DNA from 3 places in the Priestia sp. YIM B13551 genome. Region 3 is predicted to be linked to each of the others. Evidence: riboswitches for the same ligand, from Rfam matches in the RefSeq annotation. Region 3 holds a riboswitch; each other region holds the start of a gene.
The links. A riboswitch is a leader RNA that binds a small molecule or an ion and turns the genes downstream of it on or off. The one in region 3 is predicted to bind S-adenosylmethionine.

Region 1 (4,880 bases), on a different contig from region 3:
GTAGCTGCGGCTTCACAGGAGGAGTTAGCATCTATAGAAGAACTTGTGGTGTTGGCAGCTACTTTAAAAGCTACGGTAAGTGAGTCCTGAAGTCGATCTTGGTATATACGTAATGAGGCTGTGAAAAAAGTATTTTCGTTGAAGGAAGGTCCGAACGATGAATCGAGCTTCTTGATTGAGAATCCAACTTCGTTCAGATCTTTTCATGGTTATCTATCTTGGGCATAGGTTTCATGTATGTAGGTGCTTCTAACTGTTGGTTGGAGGGAAAGATGAAGACTCCTGCGGGGAATGCGGAAGAGGTGGGACCCCGCAGGAGCATAAATGACGAGGAGGCTCAGCTGCCGCCCGCGGAAAGCGAAGTCTTGCACTGAAATCAACAGCGGTGTAACAAGCAGTCCAGCTCATGTATCCCATTTGTTCGTCTTCAGCTTGGAGTGATTTAGTTATGTATCAATCTCTTTTGTTTTATTTATACCCTTTATAGAAAACGATAAATAGAATTGACACGTTATAAAAGCAGTTGTATAGTGAGTACGCAAGGCGCCAGTCTGTCTTTTTTAATTCTTAGTAAACTTATAAGTTAAATAAAATATTTAAACACTGCATAAGGAGGCGAAGAGATGAAAAATGAATTCCGTTTGGCAACAAATGACGACGCAGATAACTTATTGAACTTAACTCTACAAGCATATAAGCCTATTCGAGAGCGAGGCATTCCTTTCTTAGCAGCTACTGCTGATCTTGCCCTTGTTAAGAAAAATATTTCTCAAAACCTTTGCTATGTATATGAAGAAGATAAAAGAATCGCTGCAACTGTATCTATACGAATGCCTTGGGGAGAACATCCAGGTCCGTTTGCTGTTCCGCATCTTTGGTGGTTTGCAGTGGACCCGTCGTTTGCCAGGAAAGGCGTTGGTTCTAAGCTGCTGCATCTAGTAGAGGAAGAGGTAATAAAAAATACGTTTAAATCACCAGGTGTGTCTTTAGGAACAGCAAAAGAACATCCTTGGTTAGTTGAGATGTATGAACGAAAAGGATATGTTCAAGCTAAAGAAAAGCACCTTGCAGAAGGTTATACGACCGTATTTCTTTATAAAAAATTCAATGAGGTACACTATTTGTCGTAAAAGATAGAGAAGTGATCCAAATTAAGAAATGTGAAAGAGTGATAAATATGACCGATCAATTACTACTAAACGAGCTAATAGACATACGCCGTGAGCTGCACCGGTTTCCAGAACTTTCAATGAAAGAATATGAAACAACTAAACGTATTAAAAAGTGGTTAAAACACTATGATATTTCTATAGCGGATGAATTCCAATTAGACGTAGGAGCAGTAGCAGAAATTGTGGGAGGAAAGCCGGGACCTATTATCGCTATTCGAGCTGATATTGATGCGCTGCCAATTGAAGAAAAAACCAATCTGCCATTTGCTTCTGAAGTGAACGGTGTTATGCACGCATGCGGCCATGATTTTCATACGGCTTCTATAATCGGAGCAGCTATCCTTCTTAAAGAGCGTCAGCAGGAGCTTTGCGGTACGGTTCGATTTATCTTTCAGCCAGCCGAAGAAACGGCTTCTGGGGCAAAAATGCTAGTTGAAAAAGGTGTGCTCGAAGGAGTGGAAGCGATATTTGGGATGCATAACAAACCGGATCTTCCTGTAGGAACCATTGGTATTAAACCGGGACCTTTAATGGCAAGTGTTGATCGTTTTGAAATTGACGTCAAAGGAGTAGGAGGTCACGCGGGTATTCCTGAAAAAACAATAGATCCGATTGCTGCTGCTGGTCAAATTGTTACTAGTTTACAAACCATTGTCAGCCGTAATCTCAGCCCCTTTCAAAATGTTGTTGTCAGCATAACTCAAATCCATGGAGGGAGCTCGTGGAACGTCATTCCTGACAAAGTAACGCTTGAAGGAACTGTGCGTACCTTTCAAGAAGAAGCGAGAGAAAAAATACCGGCTCTTATGAAACGAACTGCTGAAGGGATTGGCGCAGCTTTCGGGGCTTCAGTAGACGTTAAATGGTATCCATATCTTCCTGTAGTAAACAATGATGATACGCTGGAAAAACTAGTTACTAAAGCGGCAGAGGATCTTAGTTATCAAGTCGTAGAAGCTGAACAATCGCCTGGAGGAGAAGATTTTGCCGTATATCAGCAGCATGTACCAGGATTTTTTGTATGGATGGGTACAGCTGGAGAATATGAATGGCACCATCCTTCTTTTTCATTAAATGAAGAGGCATTACTTGTAGCAGCTTCTTATTTTGCTAATCTAAGCTTTCATTTTTTGAATTCATTCCATTACCAAAAAAATTAAAATATTTTTATTTTTCTATTTACGGGGATGGAATTGTTTGATAAAATAAATTTTAAATTAAAAAAGTTATCACGAGTGGACGAGAGATCTGGCTCTTTGACTCCACAGCAACCTACGAATGTAAGGTGCTCCTACCAGCAAAGCATGTGCTTTGGGTGATAAAACGGGTGAAAAACTCATTTTGCATCAAAGCAAAATGAGTTTTTTTATTTTTCTAAAAGGAGAGGGTTTTATGAGTCATACAGCAGTTGCAGCACATACAGGAGAGAAAGCATTAAAGGAAGCAGTGAAATTATTAGGAAAGCATTATCAAGTAGCTTATCGCGAATTAGAAACATTTTATGAAATTGTGGTCGAAAACCATGTTCGTACATATGCTGTAGGCATAGATATTAAAGATGTACAAAAAGCAAATGAACTAGAAATTTATTCATCATGCTGTTCCAAGCTTGAGCGAGTAGGCTGTCTTTTATAGAAGAAGTCTGCTCGCGCCTCTATTTTTTAAGTGTTTTTAAATAGAAAGCATGGTTTTTGACAAGCAAAGAATCTGGTGGGTATAATCAATACTCACTAGGTTTTAAAATTAATCATAAATTGTCGAAATTTTTACGCAAATTAAAGGTTACATTCGAAATGAATTGTGGTATGTTATAAAACAAGAATATTTTATGAAAGGAGCATTGAAATGGAAATGTCTCTTGAACACGGAAACGATGCAGGAAGCGAACAGCTTATTGATCGTATCCTAGACTTTTTAGAAGATGACGAAAAGTAAAAAAAGAGTGTGCGGTGCTATCCCTAGCCGCGCACTCTTTTTTTATCATGTGCGTAAAGGCAGCGCCATACTATGATACATAGGGATAGAATGAAAGAGTCTCTGTCAAAGGGATTGACGAATGGTTTTGTTTGATAGAAAATTTAGAAAAAGGAAAGAGATGAAGGGTATGTCGAACAAAACATCTTTGTATCAAACAAAAGAACAGTTAAAAAAACTTGTAAGCGAATTGGTTTCTATACCTAGCGTGACAGGAACGATGGCAGAAGTGGAAATGGCTGAATCGATAGCGTCTTATTTATTGAAGCTGCCTTACTTTCAAAAAAACGAGCAAGTCGAGCTTCATTCAACAGGAGACGGACGGTCGATTGTCACAGCTTTTGTTCAAGGGAAAAATACGAATAAAACAGTTGTACTAGTAAGTCATTACGATGTAGTGGATGTACAAGATTATGGACAGTGGAAAAAGGATGCTTTTCACGCTGATACATTAACGAGTACTTTTTATAACCATATGGAACAAGTTCCGGCGCACGTACAAAAGGATATGATAAAAGGAGACTGGCTTTTTGGCAGAGGAACGATGGACATGAAAGCAGGCATTGCCCTGCATATCAGTATGGTTGAACGAGCATGCAACGGAGAGTTTGACGGAAACATCCTGCTGCTGTCGGTGCCGGATGAAGAAGTAAATTCGCTTGGGATGAGAAAAGCAGTGCCTGTTCTTTTAGAACTTGCCCGCAAACATCAGCTGGATTTTTCTCTCATGCTAAATGCAGAACCAGTGTTCAGCCGCTATCCTGGAGATCAAACGAACTATGTGTACTCAGGATCGATTGGGAAGATCATGCCAAGCTTTTTGTGTTATGGAAAAGAAACTCATGTAGGGGAACCGCTAGCTGGTTTAAATGCTAATTTACTAGCTTCTTATTTAACAAAAGAAATAGAATTAAACGTTGATTTTTGCGAAAAAGTAAGAGAAGAAACGAGTCCACCTCCTACGGTGCTGATACAAAAAGATTTAAAAGAAGAGTATTCAGTTCAAGTTCCGCACTCTGCCGTTGTATTATTTAATTTATTTATGTTAAACCGCTCTCTTAAAGAAGTAACAGATCTGCTGTTGAAATCGGCTGACAAAGCGGCTTTGAATGTGAAAAAACACTATAATAAAGCCGCTAGGCAGTACGCTGCGGGAATGGAGGGTTCATCTCTTGACGTGAACGTATGGACGTATGAAGAACTTTATACTCATGCAGTCAAACAGCACGGTGAAAAATATGTGCAAGAAATGGAAGCAGCACTTTTGGCACAAGAGGATGATGACAGAAATAAAACCATTAAATTAGTAAACTCTTTAGCTGGTTTATGTAAAGAAGCAGCTCCGATGATGGTCTTATTTTTTACGCCGCCTTTTTATCCGGCCGTTTGTTCACATGATGATCCGTTTGTACAAGAGATTTTGTCAAACGTACAGGCAATTGCCAAAGAGCAATTCCAAGTGGAGCTAGTTGAACAAAGTTATTTTGGCGGAATTTCGGATTTAAGCTATGCCAGCCTGCAGCATCCGCTCCATACATTTAACACGTTGGTAGCAAATATGCCGCTATGGAATAAAGGGTATCATATCCCGCTAGAAGAGCTAGAGGAGCTGAAGATGCCGGTGCTGAACATTGGACCGCTGGGAAGAGATGCGCATCAATGGACCGAAAGATTAGACGTTCAGTATTCCTTTGAAATTTTGCCTCATTTCATTTATCAAGCTATAAAGGAAGC
Region 2 (4,880 bases), on a different contig from region 3:
CCTCGTAAGAAACACGGTAGAAAAAATGCAAAAAGAATATAAAGTCGATGTGGCCGGGTTCGGAAACCAATTGAGAATTAAGAGGCCCAGAGTATGGATGAGGGTTAAAGACAATTGGGATCAAACATTTAGTGAAGTTCCAATTAACTATGATGTAAAATTAATGATTAAAGATTATGGAACGTCAGGATCAAAAAAATGAGTAGCTAAGTACAATTTTGCTTGTTTTGATGTTGAAAATGAAAGAAGCTAAAAGGAATAGCCTTAGAGCTTGCTAAAAAAATATTTCCCCTAGTAATGAGCTTGAGGGATAAATGAAAAATAAGAGCTGTCCAGAACCGACAGCTCTTATTTGCTATTCAAAAATATAAGCTAATGCTTGAAGAGCCTGTTCTGGCGTTTCGACTACAACCTGGGCTTTGTTTGACAGTTCTTTAAGCGGGTGATGCAGTTTTTCAGGGCGAACCAAAATTAGCGGTTTATCTAATGCAATGGCTGTCGCCGCATCCATTGCGCTGTTCCATTGCTTGTATTTTTCGCCAAATAAAGCAATAACCACATCAGATTTTTTTAGGAGTACCTGCGTACGTAAATTATTAATTTGAGAAGCAGCTTCATCTTTTAAGACAGCGTTAGGCTGTTTTCCTAAAATTTCTTCTCCAATGTTGTCGGAGCGGTCATGGTCTGTCATGGGACCGACAAAGGTAAGGGGAAGGTTTAATTGTTCTGCTTGGTTTTTAATTTCGTCTCGCCAATTATCGTGAATTTGCCCGGCAAGGTATACGGTTAAGTTCATTATGTAGAAGTCCTCCTCTAACTAAAGTTTGTTTTATTTTATCAAATGTAAGCGGATAATACGAATGATTTGAATGGGCTACTTTTCCAAAAATAAGGTTATAGTAGACAAATAGTTAAAAAAGAGAAACAATAGAAGGCGTATTGCTAATTAAAGAAAGGATGTACATGATGACAGAAACAGTGCTACAAGTAGATCATGTCAGTAAAGTAATTGGGAAGAAAACCATTTTGCATGATGTATCCTTATCGGTTGAGCGCGGTGAGATTTTCGGATTGCTTGGTCCAAATGGTTCTGGAAAGACAACGCTAATTCGTACCGTCGTAGGACTCATTAAAGAAACAGAGGGCACGATTACCGTTAACGGCTTTCCTTTAAAAGAACAGTTTACATCAGCTATGAAATCAATTGGAGCGATTATTGAAAACCCTGAGTTTTATGATTATCTGACGGGCTATCAAAATTTAAAACACTTTGCGAATATGCATGAAGGGATCACATCAGAACGCTTGGATGAAGTGATTGCTTTAGTAAAGCTTGAAAACAGCATTCATGCAAAAGTGAAGACGTATTCTCTTGGGATGAGACAGCGTTTAGGAGTGGCTCAAGCTATTTTACATAAGCCTGCATTGCTTTTATTAGACGAACCAACAAATGGTCTAGACCCAGCGGGAATGAGAGAATTTCGTACATATTTACAAACGCTTTGCAGGGAAGAAGGAATTTCAATCTTAATCGCGAGCCACTTATTAAAAGAAGTAGAAGCACTATGTGACCGCGTTGGCATTATTCAAGACGGTGAGTTAAAAGCCATTCAAGATCTATCTCCAAATCGTCAAGATCAAGGAATGTACGTAGAATTTGAAGTGTCTGATGCGCAAAAAGCAGCGGATCTTTTATCACAAGAATTTGAAGTAACGATGAGATCACATAGTATCGACGTGGCGATTGTAAAAGAACAAATTCCAGCTGTGAATAGAAAATTAGTGGACAGCGATATTTTAGTCTACCGAATCACTCCTGTGTATGAGACGCTTGAAGATTCGTTTATGTCCGTTACGGAAGGAGAGCACCATGCTTAAGTTAATTCAAAATGAACATATGAAATGGTTTCATAAAAGAAGTACAAAAGTCACGTTTATTACAATCGGTATTTTAACTCTTTGTATGGCTCTTTTAATGAAGAAAGTAGCAAACAGTGCGGGAACGGAAGACAACATTTTGAACTTCCTGTCATTTAGTTCAGGTATGCTCATTCTTGTTCAATTTTTTGCTCTTGCTGTTGGAGGGTCAATGGTTGCAAAAGAGTTTGAGGCAGGTACCATTAAGCTTCTTTTAATTCGCCCTGCTAGACGTTCAACGATTTTAGCATCCAAGTACCTAACCCTCATTTTAATTAGCTTGTATTATTTACTGAGCTATTTGCTTTTTTCGTTTGTATGGGGAGCCTTGTTCTTTGGATTTACCAGTCTAGAAGGAGATGCGCAGCTGCTTAAAAACATTACGCTTACGTATGACAGTGCGTATATGGAAACGTTTATGATGATGACGTTCGCATTCATGCTGTCGTCTTTATTTAGAAACAGCGCGCTTGCTTCAAGTCTAGCTATTGTCGTAAGTATCGGCGCGAAAGCTGTAACAGGACTAGTATCAGAGTTAGGCTTATGGTGGGGGAAATTTTTATTATTTGCCAACACGAACTTTGTGCAGTATATGGACGGAATGAAACCGCTGTTTGACGGCATGACGATTCCATTTTCAATCTTCGTCTTAGTCGCGCATTTTGTCTTCTTTATGGGCGTAGCTTGGGCAGCGTTTTTAAAACGAGACGTAGCTAATTGATGTGAGAATTTTCGCACTATATATTTTTCTGAAATAGCATTTGACAATTAAATAAAAAGAGATTACAGTAGTGAAAGACTATTTTTAAAACAACTATAAACTTCTTATCAAGAGAGACGGAGGGACTGGCCCTATGATGTCTCGGCAACTGGCTGTACGCAGTGCGGTGCCAAATCCAGCAGACGATGTTTCGTTTGGAAGATGAGAAGGGTAATCTTATGATACAAAATAAGAGACCTCTTCTTATCAATAAGAAGAGGTCTTTTTTTATTACGTAAACAAGAGGTGTTAAGAATGGAACAACAAAAAGGAAACGGCTGGGCGCTGTTACCGCTGGGCGTCTTTTTAGTCCTGTTTGTCGGATCAGGAATTATAACGGGAGACTTTTATAAGCTGCCTGTATTAGTAGCCATTATCATTGCAGCCATTGTGGCGCTGGCTATGAACCGCAAAGATTCACTTAATGTAAAAGTGGAGCGTTTTGCTAAAGGAGCAGGACATCCTGATATCATTATTATGGTGCTTATTTTTATTTTAGCAGGTGCTTTTTCTGAAGTCGCTAAAGGCATGGGAGCTGTGGATTCAACGGTAAACTTAGCGCTTTCTGTGCTTCCGCAAAGCTTAGTCGTAGCAGGAATCTTTGTTATTGGCGCATTCATTTCAATTTCGATGGGAACATCAATGGGAACAATTGCTGCGCTGGGACCTATCGCTGTAGGAATCAGTGAGCAAGCGCATGTTTCTGTTACATTGGCAATAGCCGGTGTGATTGGCGGTGCAATGTTTGGTGATAATTTATCTGTTGTCTCTGATACAACGATTGCGGCAGTTCGTACGCAAAAAACAAATATGACAGATAAATTGAAAGTAAACTTTTTTATCGTACTTCCTGCAGCGATTGTTACAGTGATTCTATTGCTTGTAATGACGCTAGGAAACACGTCATCAGTAGAAATTAAAGATTTCAGCTGGTTTAAAATCTTGCCTTATATCGGCGTACTCATTGCTGCAGTATTTGGTGCAAACGTATTAAGCATTTTAACCGGAGGAATTGTGCTAGCCGGCGTGATTGGATTAGCTGACGGAAGCTACACGCTTTCTTCTCTTGCTAAAACTGTGACAGAAGGTATTGGCGGAATGTCAGAGTTAATTATTTTATCTCTGTTAATTGGCGGAATGGTTGAGCTTATTCGCTATAATGGCGGTATTCAGTTCTTATTGAATTTATTAACACGACGCATTCAAACAAAAAAAGGCGGAGAATTCAGCATCGCCGGATTGGTAAGTTTAACTAATTTAGCGACGGCTAATAACACGATTTCAATTATTACAGCAGGTCCGTTAGCAAAAGAAATCTCTGATAAGTATTCAATTGATAATCGTAAATCAGCCAGTCTGCTGGACTTGTTTTCATGCAGCGTTCAAGGGCTTATCCCTTACGGCGCACAAATGCTTCTCGCAGCAGGATTTGCTAAAGTTTCACCGATTGAGATTATTCCATTTACATTCTATCCAATGTTAACAGCGGTTTGCGGAATCATTGCGATTGTAATTGGATTTCCTCGTTTAAATAAAAAGTCTAAGTCATCTAAAGAAGCTGCGTAATATGAAACCCTTAAAAAGAATGTTCTTTTTAAGGGTTTTTTACTGTTTGAAAAAATCAGTCGGCTTTTCTTCATCTAACTCCTTCCAAAGCGTCTCATTTTGTTTAAGTGCATAAGCCGCTCCTCCAATTTCAATTCCGCATAATAAAATAAATAATAAAATACCCATGAAATGACCTCCTTACGTAAATGAATAAAAACACGATGGTAACGGGTTTAGCTTCTTGCTGTTTCACTTTATAATGAGAATAAAGTATGAAACGCGTTTCAGCGCAAGAGAAAAAGGTGAAAACATGACAAATATCCGAGATATCGCAAAAAAAGCGGGTGTATCTGTTTCGACTGTATCCCGGGTGCTAAATCATCATCCGTATGTAAAAGAAGAGAAACGCCGGCTGGTAGAGCAGGTTATTCACGAACTTAATTATGAACAAAACATTAATGCCGTTCACTTATCAAAAGGGAAAACAAATATGATTGCCGTCGTCTTACCTTTTATTAATCATCCGTATTTTAGTCTGCTTTTAGAAGGAGTGGCATCTAAAGCGTTAGAAAAGCAGTATCAGCTTGTCATTTGTCAGACGAACTATGATGTGAAAAAAGAAGAAGAAGCGCTTCATATGCTGAAAACAAAGCAA
Region 3 (4,880 bases):
GATTTTACTTTCCGCTCCTTCTGCTATGAACTACTATCCAAAAGTCGGCTTTCATCAAATTGATAACGGATTTAAAATTGATAGAATTCGGTAGACGCGAAGAAAGGAGCTTCTCCTTTCTTTTTATCCAAACGCCTGAGCTGCTATAGCAAAAAGATTGCCCTGTCTAGCAGGTAGGGGATTGACACCACACGCCATAACAGGAGGCTCATTTTGAAGCTGAAATCCGTGATTTTCCACAAGTTTCTTTAACGTTTCCTCATGAGAAGACAGGTCAATTCTCAGCTTTTCTTTGTAATTCTTCGCTAGTTCATCAATGACTAGCATTGCTGCTTCATCAAGCTTTACAACCTCTTTGAAGTCCCTTCTCGTTAAGGATCGTGTATAAACCCCTGAAGCTTTAAATGCTCTTGGTATGTATTCACTGCTTATATATTTACTTACATAGTCCACGGTTTTAAACCCTGCTTTTTTATATAAGTGCTCACCTTCTTTTGTCGCAATTAAGTAGGCATTCACCTCAGGGGAAAGAGTTTGCAAACAGTGCTTCATGAGCTGCCCGGCTAACCCTTGTTTTCGGTAATCTTTTCTCACAATTACCATTCCTATAAAAGCTGACTGATTTTTATACAAAATTACTGCTACGCTTGATACAATGTTACCTTTCTCATTTCTATGACCAAATACGTCTCCAGATGAAAAAATCGTATGTAAATCCGCTTCGCTATAATCCCATTTTTCCAACTTAGATAGCACTAGCAAATCCTTTATGTCTTTTTCACTAAATCTTTCTATCATTTCTGCCTATTTCCTCCCAACTTTTCGATGCACTGTACGGCGTTAAAAAGCGTAAAACTAACATACTTATCCACTTTCAATTACCACTTAATCATTAACGAATTCTCTAACTAAATAGTACAGAATAAATAGAATATTTTCTACATTATTCATACGTACCAATGATCCCTTAAAACAAACTAATCATTCGCACATAAACTAATGAAAAAAGACCTCTTTCCAAGAAAGAGGTCTTTTCTTTTATTTCACTAGCTTTTGCTCAGCTGCAGCTGAACCTTGACTTCGTTTGTGGAATCCTTTTGCATAGTACGCGATAATAAGACCGATAAACCATAATGGTCCGATGACAACTGCAATTCTAGTATCTGGATTATATGCCATGAGAACCACCACCAGCGCTAGGAACGCAAGTGACACATAAGATGTTAACGGAAATAAAGGCATTTTATATTTCAGCTTTGCCTCTTCACCTGTTTTTAACGTTTTGCGATACTTAATTTGAGAAAGCAAAATAATTCCCCATGTCCAAATCGCACCGAATGTTGCAATGCTTGTTACCCACGTAAATACTTTGGCAGGCACAATGTAGTTTAACGCTACTCCCACTAATAAAGCACCCGCTGATGCTAAAACAGCTTTTCCCGGTACGCCGCCTTTTGTAAGCTGGCCGTATCCTTTTGGTGCTTCTCCGTGCTCTGCTAAGTTAAACAGCATACGGCCTGTACTAAAAATACCGCTGTTACAAGAAGAAAGAGCTGCTGTTAGCACAACAAAGTTAATAATACCAGCCGCCGCTGGAATGCCGATTTTTTCAAATGTTAATACAAAAGGGCTTCCCTGTGAACCGATTTCTTGCCACGGATAAATCGACATAATGACAAATAATGCACCAACGTAGAAAATAAGAATACGCCAAAAGACAGAATCAATCGCTCTTGCTAGAGATTTTTCCGGATTTTTCACTTCTCCCGCGGTAACGCCGATCATTTCAATTCCTAAATATGCAAACATGACCATTTGCAGCGACAGCAAAATGCCTTTAAATCCGTTCGGGAACAGTCCGCCGTTGTCCCACAAGTTTTTGATACCAGTCGCAACGCCGCCGTTGCCGATTCCAAACACAATCATTAATAATCCAACGGCAATCATTAATACAATCGCTAAAATTTTAATAAGTGCAAACCAAAATTCCAGTTCACCATATGCCTTAACAGCTAAGAAGTTAACCGTTGTCATGATAACAAGCGCCGATAACGCCCAAATCCAGTTTGGTACATCTGGATACCAATACCCCATATAAATGCCAACGGCTGTAATTTCAGCCATACATGTTACAACCCATAAAAACCAGTAGTTCCAACCTGTTAAATAACCGGCAAGCGGCCCTAAATAGTCGCGCGCGTACTTACTGAATGAACCTGCAACAGGTTTTTGAATCGCCATTTCTCCAAGTGCTCTCATAATAAAAAACATAATCATTCCGCTAAATCCGTACGCCAATAATATCCCCGGTCCTGCTAATTTAATAGCAGATGCAGATCCAAGAAACAGCCCTACCCCTATGGCTGCTCCTAAGGACATCAGCGTCACATGTCTTTCTTCTAACCCGCGTTTCAATTCTTTCCCCTGAGTTTTCCCCTGCATAAACGTCTCCCCTTTTTCCAATCTGTCAAAACGAGATGAACACAGCCTTTTTTGTTAGCGCTTTCATATAAGTTTGTGCTAAAAGACAGCTAGGCTGTATATTTGTATTCTATCACCTTTCTCTCACTTTTCTTTTGTCGAAAAACAAAAAAATTATCTTATCATTTTGTTTAAACGCACAATTAGACGTAGACACTGCTATTTTAATATGTATTTATTATTGCACCTAAGCAATAGTATTTTAAAAAAATAGAAAAACGCCGACTCAACTCCGTCAGCGCATCGTTCATTTTATGCTTTTTTTATAAAAACTAGCATTTATCTCGCGGGTTCAAAAGTTTTACAGCCAGGTTCTTCCGTTTCAGAAAAATGGTGACTACTTTCAGGACTCACAACGTAAATGGACTCTGCACTGCATTTATTTCCGGATTTCCAATACATGCACTCATTCACTTCACATAATACACCTTGGGCCACTGTTACCCCTCCTTTGCTTGTCTTATCTATTTACTACCCGAAATATAACGATTCTAACATTTTCACGCAAAAAAACCGCTTGTTTATCAAGCGGATCTTTTTATTGCGTGTGTTCAACATACTGTTTTTTAGCTAAATATAACTCACGGCTCAGCGTGATCCGCCGTTCTCTCAAGTGCCTTAATTTAGCCTGAAATTGTTCGTTAGTTGGCTCTTTTTGAATCAAGCGATACGTAAAAGAAATATCTTCATTTAACTGTTTAAAATCTTCCCATATCTCTTGAACTAGGGCGGATTGTTTTTCTTCAAATGAACGATTTTGCTGCGTTTTTAGCGCGGCTAAAGTTTCCTGCTGCCACGTTTCGTCTTTTATTTCTTTGGCTAATAAGTATAGATCTAAATAATCATCAGTGCTTAACGCTGTTTGTCTACTGTTCAATGTCCTCACCTTTTCTATACGAAATGTTTCTTCCTAAGAAGAGGATTTCATCATAGAAAAAGATTCCTCTTCTTATCTGTCAGAGCTAGGCTATGCTGGAATTAGCACCATTCAATAATTGTGGTTGCTGAGGCTTCAAAGGGCCAGTCCCTCCACCTCTCTAGATAAGAATATTTCGTTTTTGAATTATTTCTGACTATTCTAATATGTTTTATAGGTTACGTCAATAGCTTTTCAATAAAAAGAAAAAAGAAGTAAAATATGGTATGATTTCATAAAGGATGGTGAGCACATGAAACGATATATGTTATCTGCTTTTTTGGGAAGCTTGCTGCTGCTTCTTACTATTGCTTTTTCATCTACTTTCCATATTGCAATTGTCAAAACAACGGGAAGCATCGGAGGAATTATTTTAGCTGCGGCAGCTTTAGTTATGAACGCGCTTGAAGATCCCCCTTCCTCAGATAATACAGGTGGAGGAGCCGTTGAAGTACTAGATAAAGGAGCCGTTTGGGCTACTTATTTACTTTTACTTTCACTGCCAAACCTCATCGCGTGTATAACATCTTATGTTTTATGGACTCGCTGATATTCACCAACGTTACGGACGTTTTACCACCTGTAAGGTCATTGATATTTGTTTATCTACAAATCCAAGGTCACGATACACATGCTGTGCAAAATTCCCAGCATGAACGCTGAGTCTGATTTCAGGGTATCCTTTGATAGACAATTCATCAATTGCTTTTTGTATTAACGGCTTGGCTAAACCTTGCCCGCGGTATTCCGGTACAACATATAATTCGTAGATAAAGCCAATTTCTTCTTTTGAAAAGAAGTCGGTAGATGGGCCGATAAGAACCCAGCCTGCGAGTTTATTTTCTTGTCTTGAAACTAAATAATAACAGCCTTTTTCAAAGGCACTACCAACTAGTTCATTTACGCGTTCAGCTGACGGATGAAACTGCTTCATTGTTCCTTCAAACAGCGCATCAGCAGATTTCGTCCGAATTTCCTGTAATTCTTCTTCAGTAGCTTTTGCAATCATTATGGATCTCTCCTTTCGTGTTCGTTTTCTACATGCGAGGATAAATTCCTGCAAAATAAAAGTCTTCGCCTAGGCGAAGACTTTTATTTAAATTCAAAATGCTCTTGATGATTACCTTGTTCGTCCGTCCAGTTGATCATGATGTCTAAGCTTGCCGCTTTTCCAGGAACAGCAAAATTCGCATAGCGAAAACGCTGACCGCTTTTGCTTAAGTTAGACCTTTCAATAGGAGAAAACAAGCTGTATTTCGCCTTATTTTTTCCTTCGTGCCGAAAAGCTTGGACCTGCACGCGCTCTACGTCTTTCCCAATGTTTTCAACGGTTAATCCATATGTATGATAGACGTTATTTTTCCACTTTAGCTGATTATCTCCCGTCATGCTCGCTTTTGTCAGTTCAACCGACCATTGTTCAGATGATTTCTTCATTGGAAGCTTCTCAATCGAAAGAGCGCTGACATGAATGGCTGCAAAA

Region 1: it holds a riboswitch for S-adenosylmethionine, as region 3 does, so the genes downstream of both, ACFX4N_RS08755 (hypothetical protein) here and ACFX4N_RS14400 (hypothetical protein) in region 3, are expected to answer to the same signal.
Region 2: it holds a riboswitch for S-adenosylmethionine, as region 3 does, so the genes downstream of both, ACFX4N_RS03440 (Na+/H+ antiporter NhaC family protein) here and ACFX4N_RS14400 (hypothetical protein) in region 3, are expected to answer to the same signal.

What each region holds. Positions count from the first base shown of each region.
Region 1 is NZ_JBHZOX010000001.1:1,722,932-1,727,811, reverse strand. Features, by position in the region: gene ACFX4N_RS08770 (methyl-accepting chemotaxis protein) at 1-90, shown strand, start outside; gene ACFX4N_RS08765 (GNAT family N-acetyltransferase) at 624-1,130, shown strand; gene ACFX4N_RS08760 (M20 peptidase aminoacylase family protein) at 1,178-2,332, shown strand; SAM riboswitch class I at 2,396-2,497, shown strand; gene ACFX4N_RS08755 (hypothetical protein) at 2,565-2,807, shown strand; gene ACFX4N_RS08750 (M20/M25/M40 family metallo-hydrolase) at 3,277-4,880, shown strand, end outside.
Region 2 is NZ_JBHZOX010000001.1:663,500-668,379, reverse strand. Features, by position in the region: gene ACFX4N_RS03460 (Ger(x)C family spore germination protein) at 1-202, shown strand, start outside; gene ACFX4N_RS03455 (YtoQ family protein) at 356-796, opposite strand; gene ACFX4N_RS03450 (ABC transporter ATP-binding protein) at 967-1,878, shown strand; gene ACFX4N_RS03445 (ABC transporter permease) at 1,871-2,638, shown strand; SAM riboswitch class I at 2,740-2,846, shown strand; gene ACFX4N_RS03440 (Na+/H+ antiporter NhaC family protein) at 2,933-4,243, shown strand; gene ACFX4N_RS03435 (hypothetical protein) at 4,283-4,411, opposite strand; gene ACFX4N_RS03430 (LacI family DNA-binding transcriptional regulator) at 4,536-4,880, shown strand, end outside.
Region 3 is NZ_JBHZOX010000002.1:925,049-929,928, forward strand. Features, by position in the region: gene ACFX4N_RS14380 (GNAT family N-acetyltransferase) at 1-94, shown strand, start outside; gene ACFX4N_RS14385 (GNAT family N-acetyltransferase) at 124-798, opposite strand; gene alaP (alanine permease AlaP) at 1,039-2,442, opposite strand; gene ACFX4N_RS14395 (DUF1540 domain-containing protein) at 2,761-2,919, opposite strand; gene ACFX4N_RS14400 (hypothetical protein) at 3,020-3,358, opposite strand; SAM riboswitch class I at 3,428-3,529, opposite strand; gene ACFX4N_RS14405 (hypothetical protein) at 3,651-3,947, shown strand; gene ACFX4N_RS14410 (GNAT family N-acetyltransferase) at 3,960-4,406, opposite strand; gene ACFX4N_RS14415 (hypothetical protein) at 4,490-4,880, opposite strand, start outside.